2 regions of the Pseudomonas caspiana genome follow, and region 1 is predicted to be linked to the other one. Evidence: predicted binding sites of a transcription regulator. Region 1 holds the regulator's gene; the other holds the start of a gene.

The links. The regulator FliA, encoded in region 1, starts transcription of late flagellar genes. The targets are predictions, from matches to a motif close to CTAAAGTTTNNNNNNNNNNNGCCGNTAA.
Region 2: motA (flagellar motor stator protein MotA) is a predicted target of FliA. The motif match lies at 2,194-2,221, and genes of this name have one in related genera.

Annotation. Positions count from the first base shown of each region.
Region 1 is NZ_CP167995.1:1,765,623-1,770,045, reverse strand. It holds gene ABRP31_RS08000 (chemotaxis protein CheA) at 1-52, opposite strand, end outside; gene ABRP31_RS07995 (protein phosphatase CheZ) at 91-879, opposite strand; gene ABRP31_RS07990 (chemotaxis response regulator CheY) at 899-1,273, opposite strand; gene fliA (RNA polymerase sigma factor FliA) at 1,566-2,306, opposite strand; gene fleN (flagellar synthesis regulator FleN) at 2,303-3,136, opposite strand; gene flhF (flagellar biosynthesis protein FlhF) at 3,252-4,423, opposite strand, start outside.
Region 2 is NZ_CP167995.1:5,361,588-5,366,010, reverse strand. It holds gene rhdA (thiosulfate sulfurtransferase) at 1-499, opposite strand, end outside; gene ABRP31_RS24345 (HDOD domain-containing protein) at 545-2,080, opposite strand; gene motA (flagellar motor stator protein MotA) at 2,289-3,140, shown strand; gene motB (flagellar motor protein MotB) at 3,144-4,160, shown strand; gene rsgA (small ribosomal subunit biogenesis GTPase RsgA) at 4,318-4,423, opposite strand, start outside.

The sequences.
Region 1 (4,423 bases):
CGGCCTCTACCAGAAAATCCTGAAGGATCTCTTCATCGGCGCCGAAGCTCATTGGGGTGCTCCCTAAAATTAACCGTCAACAGACCAGACTTAGAAGCCCAGGCTCGATAGCAGATCGTCTACATCGTCCTGTCCGGACACAACGTCTTCCCGTTTATCGGCATGAATCTGCGGACCTTCACCCTGTTTGATATGTTTTTGTGGATCTTTTTCTGCGCGGATGGATTCGTCGTCGTGTTCGATGCCCGCAAAGCGGTCTACATGACTGGCCATGAGCACCAGTTTGAGCAGATTGCTCTCGACTTCAGTGACCAATTGCGTCACGCGTTTGATCACCTGGCCGGTCAGGTCCTGGAAGTCCTGAGCCAGCAGAATGTCGTTGAGGTTGGAGGAAACCTGGTGGGTATCCTTTTCGCTGCGCGTCAAGAAACCATCAACACGGCGCGCCAGTTCACGAAACTCTTCAGCGCTGACTTCACGCCGCATGAAACGCCCCCAGTCCGCACTCAAGGCCTTGGCCTCGTCGTTCAGACTGTGCATCAGCGGAGTACTTTCCTCGACCAGGTCCATGGTGCGGTTAGCCGCACCTTCCGTGAGCCTGACAACATACGACAGGCGTTCGGTGGCGTCCGTGATCTGGGACACTTCTTCAGCTTGCGGCATGTTCGGGTCAATCTGGAAATTGACGATCGCACTGTGCAGCTCGCGCGTCAGCTTGCCGATTTCTTGATACAGGCCACGATCTCGAGCCTGGTTAAGCTCATGGATCAGTTGCACAGCGTCGCCGAAACGGCCTTTTTCAAGGCTCGTCACGAGCTCGCTTGCGTGTTTTTTCAGGGTCGCTTCAAACTCGCCCATTGACGTTTCGTTGTTCTCCATAGAGCCCTCGCGGCATACATCAGCTATTGACGCGCTCAAAGATCTTGTCGATCTTTTCTTTCAGCGCCTGAGCCGTGAATGGCTTGACGACATAACCATTGACGCCGGCCTGAGCCGCTTCAATGATCTGGTCGCGCTTGGCTTCTGCGGTCACCATCAACACCGGCAGGTGTTTGAGGCGCTCATCGGCACGCACTTTACGCAGCAGGTCGATACCGGTCATCCCAGGCATGTTCCAGTCCGTTACCAGAAAGTCAAAGGAACCGCTTTCCAGCATCGGCAACGCGGTAAGCCCGTCATCGGCTTCGGACGTGTTGGTGAAGCCCAGATCACGCAGCAGGTTTTTAATGATCCGCCGCATCGTTGAGAAGTCATCAACGATGAGGATTTTCATGTTCTTGTCCAATTCGACCTCCAAGCAGTCTTTGACGCGTTCAGCACCTGAACGCGCTGTTCAATCAATACTGGCACAGCTCACATTGGCTGCACGAAAACGACGACGGGCTTGGTAAATCAACAACTATGGAAACCGCACAGCAAATCCACGGGCTGCATGAAAGCTATTGCTTTTAACAGTCCGTGGAGCGAATGCCTGTATGGCTCCAGCCTTGTCCACTGTCCCACGTAACGCTTTGCACAGCCTGCTCACACGCGACACGCAATCACCAAGGATTACGTACCACCTGTCAACGCGCTCGCCACTCTCCCAAACGCCCTCGTAAACGAGCTGCGCACTGGCTGTGTAACTGGCTGACTCGAGATTCACTGACCCCCAGGACCTCACCGATTTCCTTGAGGTTCAGCTCCTCGTCATAGTACAGCGCCAAAACCAGACGTTCACGTTCCGGCAAGTTGGCGATTGCATCTGCCAACGCAGCCTGGAAGCGTTCATCTTCCAGGTCACGCGACGGCTCAAGCGAACCGCTTGCGCCATCCTCATGCAGTCCTTCATGTTCGCCGTCCTGCAAAAGGTCGTCGAAACTGAAGAGGCGACTGCCCAAGGTATCGTTCAAAATCCCGTAATAATCATCGAGACTCAATTGGAGTTCGGCCGCAACCTCATGATCTTTAGCGTCGCGACCTGTTTTTGCTTCAATTGAGCGAATTGCGTCACTGACCATGCGCGTATTGCGGTGGACCGAGCGAGGCGCCCAGTCTCCCTTACGCACTTCATCGAGCATCGCACCGCGAATACGAATCCCGGCATAGGTCTCGAAACTGGCACCCTTGGTGCAATCGTACTTGGTGGACACTTCCAACAAGCCGATCATGCCTGCCTGAATCAAGTCTTCAACCTGAACACTGGCTGGCAAACGAGCCAGCAAGTGGTACGCAATGCGCTTGACGAGCGGAGCATACCGCTCGATCAGCTCATATTGCGAGTTCCGGGACGCTTTGCTGTACATCTGATAGCCGCTCGCGGTCATTGAACAGGCCCTGCGCTTGTCTGGTAAACCAGTCGCTCAACGAAGAACTCGAGATGCCCACGCGGGTTGGCAGGCAGTGGCCAGGTATCGACCTTCTGCGCAATAGCCTTGAACGCCAGGGAGCATTTGGAGCGTGGAAAAGCTTCGTATACCGCACGTTGCTTCTGGACAGCCTTACGCACGCACTCGTCGTAAGGTACGGCGCCTACATATTGCAAGGCCACGTCCAGAAAACGATCAGTCACTTTGGTCAGCTTGGCGAACAGGTTGCGCCCTTCCTGCGGGCTCTGGGCCATGTTGGCCAGAACGCGGAAGCGGTTCATCCCGTAGTCGCGGTTGAGCAGCTTGATCAAGGCATAGGCGTCGGTGATGGAAGTAGGCTCATCACACACCACCAGCAACACTTCCTGAGCCGCCCGGACAAAGCTGACCACTGACTCACCGATACCGGCGGCCGTGTCGATCACCAATACGTCAAGATTATCGCCAATGTCGCTGAAAGCCTGGATCAGGCCAGCGTGCTGCGCCGGACTCAGATGAACCATGCTCTGCGTGCCGGAAGCAGCAGGCACGATGCGAATCCCGCCCGGGCCTTGCAACAAGACGTCGCGAAGCTCACAGCGCCCTTCGATCACATCAGCAAGGGTGCGCTTGGGCGTAAGCCCCAGAAGGACATCGACATTGGCCAGGCCAAGGTCGGCGTCCAGCAGCATGACGCGCCGGCCAAGCTCGGCCAAGGCCAGCGAAAGGTTCACTGACACGTTAGTCTTACCGACGCCACCCTTGCCGCCGGTCACCGCGATCACCTGTACGGGATGCATGCTGCCCATGTTAGTTTTTTACCTTGTGTTGCGTAGACCGAAGCCAGATTGCGGGCGACACGCTCAATGAAGAGCCGTGCCAGGCAGACCATCGATGCAGGTAAGTTTCAATTGTTCGCATCACTTAACCGACCCGTTTGTTGGGGTTGTGGTAAAGGTCGGCGAACATATCCGCCATGGCCTCTTCGCTTGGCTCTTCTTGCATCTGCACATTGACCGCGCGCGTCACCAATTGGTGCCGACGTGGCAGGTGAAGATCATCAGGAATTCGTGGTCCATCGGTCAGATAGGCCACAGGCAACTCATGACTGATGGCAAGACTGAGTACTTCGCCCAGGCTGGCGGTTTCGTCCAGCTTGGTCAGGATGCAACCGGCCAGACCACAGCGTTTGTAGCTGTGATACGCGGCAGTGAGCACCTGTTTCTGGCTGGTGGTTGCCAGCACCAGATAATTACGCGACTTGATACCGCGCCCGGCCAGGCTTTCCAGCTGCATGCGCAAGGCCGGGTCGCTGGCTTGCAGGCCCGCAGTGTCGATCAACACAACACGCTTGCGCAACAGAGGGTCCAGCGCCTGCGCCAGTGATTGACCAGGATCAACGTGAGTCACCGGCACATTGAGAATACGACCCAATGTCTTGAGCTGCTCCTGAGCACCGATACGGAAGCTGTCCATGCTCACCAGAGCAATGTTCTGCGCGCCATACTTGAGTACGTAACGCGCCGCCAATTTGGCGAGTGTGGTGGTCTTGCCCATGCCGGCAGGGCCGACCATTGCAATGACACCACCCTCTTCAAGCGGCTCGACATCAGGCACTTCGATCATGCGGGCCAAATGAGCCAGCAACATGCGCCAGGCCTGACGTGGCTCGTCGATATCAGGGATCATTTCCAGCAGGTCGCGGGACAGAGGGCCAGACAACCCTACACGCTGCAGACGACGCCACAGGTTGGCCTGTGCCGGACGGCTGCCCTGCAACTGATTCCACGCCAGGGAGCCGAGTTGGACTTCCAGCAGCTCACGCAGGCCGTTCAATTCAAAACGCATCGAGTCGTAACCGCGCTGGCTGGCAGCCGGAGCAGCCGGAGCAACCTGCGGCTGTGCGAACGGACGCGGCGGCTCTTCAAGCGTCGGCTCGATGTGGGTGTCAGCAGCACTCAGCGGCAAACCGGCGAACAACTGCCGATTGACTGCCCCGTCGCTATCACCACGATTATTCAGTTCAGCCTGGGCCGAGACGATGCGCGACTGGGTTTTGCGCAACTCGTCCTCAAGCTCGATGTTCGGTACACGGG
Region 2 (4,423 bases), 2.7 Mb from region 1:
CCCAGATTGCCAGATCGGCAGCGCCCAGGCGACTTTGCACATATTCGCGCGTGGCCGTGGGGGCGTCGTGCAGTTGCAGCTCGACAGGTGCACCAGCCGGTGTCGGAACCTCAGTGGATAAAGGCAAGCCTTCAGCCTCCCAGGCCAGCAGGCCACCATCGACGTAGTGGTATTTGGCGTGACCGATTACATCCAGTAACCAAATAAATCGGCCGGCCCAGCCGCCGCCTTCGTCGTCGTAGACCACATACACCGCATTGGCGTTGTGGCCCAGTTCGCCGAACAGGGCTTGCAGATCGGTTTGAGCAGGCAGCAGACCGGGCGCTGGAGGCTGGCCCAACTGGGTACGTTTCGGATCAACGAAATGCGCGCCGGGAATGTGTCCGGCGTCGTAGCGGGCGCTGCTGGTCAGATCTACCAGGATCAGTTCCGGAGCATCCAGGCGATCCTTCAGGTCGCTTGGTTCAATGACCAACGGCAAACCAGAGAAGACGGACATGTGCAGCCTCCAATTCGAAAAAAGAGGCGAATTGTAGCCCAGCTGTCAGGCTTTGCGACCACTAAAGCTTGTGAGAGCCCGTTCGATGCACTGGCAGGTTTTACCGAAAGCCTGCACCGAGGTTTCTGAAAACAACCCACCGCCCTGATCTGCCACAACCAGCATCAATACTTTGTTGTTGCTGCTCAGAGATCTAATCAGCCAGTGCTTGCCCGGGAACAGGGCGCGGAGATTGCCCGGCAGTAGTGCAGAGAACTGTTCGATGTTGGCGGGAGTCATGCGCAACTGAGTCGGCTGTGCCAGCAAGCGCTGCAGCACGGTGCTTTCTTTTATAGACAGCGCCAGAGACGTCGCTTCATTACGCAGACCTGCGATCTGATGAACGCGCAACATGGTCCCGGTCTTGTCTGCCATCAGGAGCATCACCCGTTCCATGCCACAGGAGACCAATGCGTCGCGAGCAGTGGTGGTCAGGTGCATGGCGTTGGAGAACGGGCTCGGGGTTGCCAGCAGTTCGGCGCAGAGCTTTCGCCAGTTTTGCAGGGCATCAGGCGAGGGTGGCGGGGCTGCCTGTAATTTGCTGTGAATCCGGCGGGTTGCCCATGGCCAGATCAGGGCTTCTGCCGGGTGCCATAAAACCGGATCGTGATGGTTGCGAGCGCTACTGGCCGCATTCTGGTGGGCCTGTTGTTGCACGTTGTCCATGGTCTGTTGCAGGTAAAGACTGCTCAGTAACTCCCAGCGCAGGCAGTGTGGGCTGTCCCATGCCTGTTGGGCGGCGAGTGCCAGGCCATTTCCCAGTAGAACCGTATTGGCGGGCTGGTTAAACCAGCGACGCAGGTTTGGATCGGCATCCATCAACTGTTGCTGTTGCAACGGGTCGTCGTTTGCCCGGGCTATGTGCAACGCCTTGACCAAGTGCCGTCGTTCGCTGATCAGTAATTTGTAGCCTTGAGTGACCCATAGAGGCAGGCGCCACAGGGTAGCCAACTCCATACACAGCTCCAGCAGGCTGACGCCAAACAGGGCTTTTTCTACTGCGCGGGACGACTCGCCCTTGTGTATGACCCGCAGTTCCCACTCATCCAGCAATTTTGGATGCGCCAGTGCGATCGGCCACAGGGGCGCCAGAAACAACAAGCTGCCCAAGTGGATGTCTTGCCACAGGCGAGCGAGCCGACTGGCAAACAAGCCGTTGGCCTGCTGCGTCGCGTGCTGGCTGATCAGCAGTAATTGGCGGAAGGTGACCGGGATTTTTTCGTTTTCCAGCGCGGGTAGCCGATTGAGTAACACCTCGGTGCGCGCCAGGCCCAACCGAGTGATTGCCACTTCCAGACTTTCCGCCGGCTCGGTCAAGCCAGTGCTTTTATGATTGGCTTCACGCATCACGCTCAGTACCAGCGCCGGGCTGTCCTGCATCATGTCGGCGATGTCCCGCAGCGAGCGGCGACTGTCGTTCAGTGCGCTGCGCACTTTACTGTGGCTGGCCAGAGGAACCGGCAATGCAATGCCGTCCAATTGTTTGAGCCACGCATCGAGTGTGTTCGGGACGGGAAGCTGTGAAGACTTTTCTGGCGGCATGCATCAAGGCCCGTGCGACTGAAATTTAGGCAGTGGACACTGCGAAATCATTGGGTGAGACCCGTGTTTGCGGGCTCCCGTTCAACGGCCAACTGGCTTTTCTATTTTTCAGGCTATAGTCTGGCCCACATATGCCGATAAGTAGAAGAAGAGTTTCAAGAACTTCCGAACACGTCCCTGAACCCGACTCAGTAAGTACTTTCTACCTATGGCTAAAATTATCGGCATCATCGTCGTTTTCGCGAGCGTGCTCGGCGGCTACGTCCTTTCACACGGCAAAATCGCTGCGTTGTGGCAGCCGTTTGAGGTCGTGATCATTGGCGGTGCTGCCTTTGGTGCATTCATGCAGGCCAACCCTGGCTACATGACCATGCACGTGGTCAAGAAGTCGCTGAAGATGTTTGGTACTCGCTTTACGCATGCCTTCTATCTTGAAGTGCTGGGCCTGGTTTACGAAATTCTCAACAAGAGTCGTCGTGAAGGCATGATGGCGATTGAAGGGGACATCGAAGACGCAGCGGCCAGTCCTATTTTTGCCAAGTACCCAGGCGTTCTGAAAGACGAACGCATGACTGCCTACATTTGTGACTACCTGCGCATCATGTCGTCCGGCAACATGGCTCCCCACGAGCTGGAAGGGCTGTTCGATATGGAGCTGCAAAGCATCAAGGAAGAACTTGGCCATCCTTCCCATGCCGTGACGGGTATCGCTGACGGCATGCCCGGGTTCGGTATTGTCGCGGCGGTACTGGGTATCGTGATTACCATGGCTTCCCTGGGGGACGGCGACAAGGCAGCCATCGGTAACCACGTAGGTGCGGCATTGGTGGGTACCTTCTTCGGTATTATCGCGGCCTATGGCTTCTTCGGCCCACTGGCCACTTCTCTGGCCCATGATGCCAAGGAAGAGCTAAACGTTTATGAAGCCATCAAAGCTTCATTGGTGGCTTCGGCTTCCGGTATGCCGCCTTCGCTGGCCGTGGAATTCGGTCGCAAGGTTCTCTATCCCGCGCATCGGCCCAGCTTCAGTGAGCTGGAACAAGCGGTTCGCGGTCGCTGAGTCATGGAAAATAATCAGCCAATAATCATCAAGCGCGTCAAGCGCTACGAGGGCGGGCACCACGGCGGCGCATGGAAAATCGCGTTCGCCGACTTTGCGACCGCTATGATGGCTTTCTTTCTGGTGCTGTGGCTGCTGTCTTCGGCTACGCCGGAGCAACTGGTCGCTATCGCCGGGTACTTCAAGGACCCGGTCGGGTTTTCGGAAAGTGGTTCGCCCTATGTGATTGATCTGGGTGGCTCGCCGGAAATGTCACCCGACCAGACCTTGAACCCGGAAATCAAGAACACCCCGACGCCGGACACTGTTCCAATCGAGGCCGAAACGGCGGAAGCCAAGGCGGAGGAGGTTGAGCAAGAGCGTCTTGAGTTGCTGCTGCAGGAATTGCAGAACAAGGTTAACGAGAACCCTGAACTGCAGAAATTCAAGGACCAGATCCATTTCGAGATTACTCAGGATGGCCTGCGGATCCAGATTACCGACGCGGATAACCGTCCGATGTTCGACTCGGGCAGTTCGCGGCTCAAGCCGTATTTCGAGGACATTCTGCTGGCCATGGCCGACACCATTAAAGCGGTGCCGAACAAGATCAGCGTTAGTGGCCATACCGACGCCAAGCCTTACACGGGCAATGGCGAGTTTGGTAACTGGGAGCTTTCGGCCAACCGTGCCAATGCTGCTCGCCGCGCCCTGGTTGCGGGTACTTACCCTGAAGGTCAGGTGGCTCGCGTGGTCGGCTATGCCTCATCGCTGCTATATGACCGTAATCAGCCGCTGAACCCGGTCAACCGCCGCATCGACATCGTGGTCATGACCAAGAAGGCGTTGCAGCGCATGGAAGGCAGTCAGAACAGCGGTGCCGGTGATTCACATCCTGCAGCGCCTGCTCCGGGCGCAGCGCCTGGGGCGTCGAACATACAGCCGGCTGATCCGCAGCCCTACGCCCAGCCGCGTGAACTGCGTCAGAAGCTCAACCTGTTCGAAGACGGCACCTTGAAGCTGGATGAAACGAAGAACTAGCGTTCAGCGGAAAAACAAAAAGCCCGGATCTCGAAAGAATCCGGGCTTTTTTGTGGGCCGCTAAACCTGTAGGAGCTGCCGAAGGCTGCGAAAGCTTTCTGTCAGACAGCACCGTTTCGCAGCTTGCGGCAGCTCCTGCAAGGTGAAGGGCGCTTCTTCAATAACTGCTTTCCGGCAAGCTGGCGATGATCGAGCGATAGCTGTTCATGCGCTGCTGTTGCACGCGGCCTTCTTCCAGAGCGATCAGCAAAGCACAGCCGGGC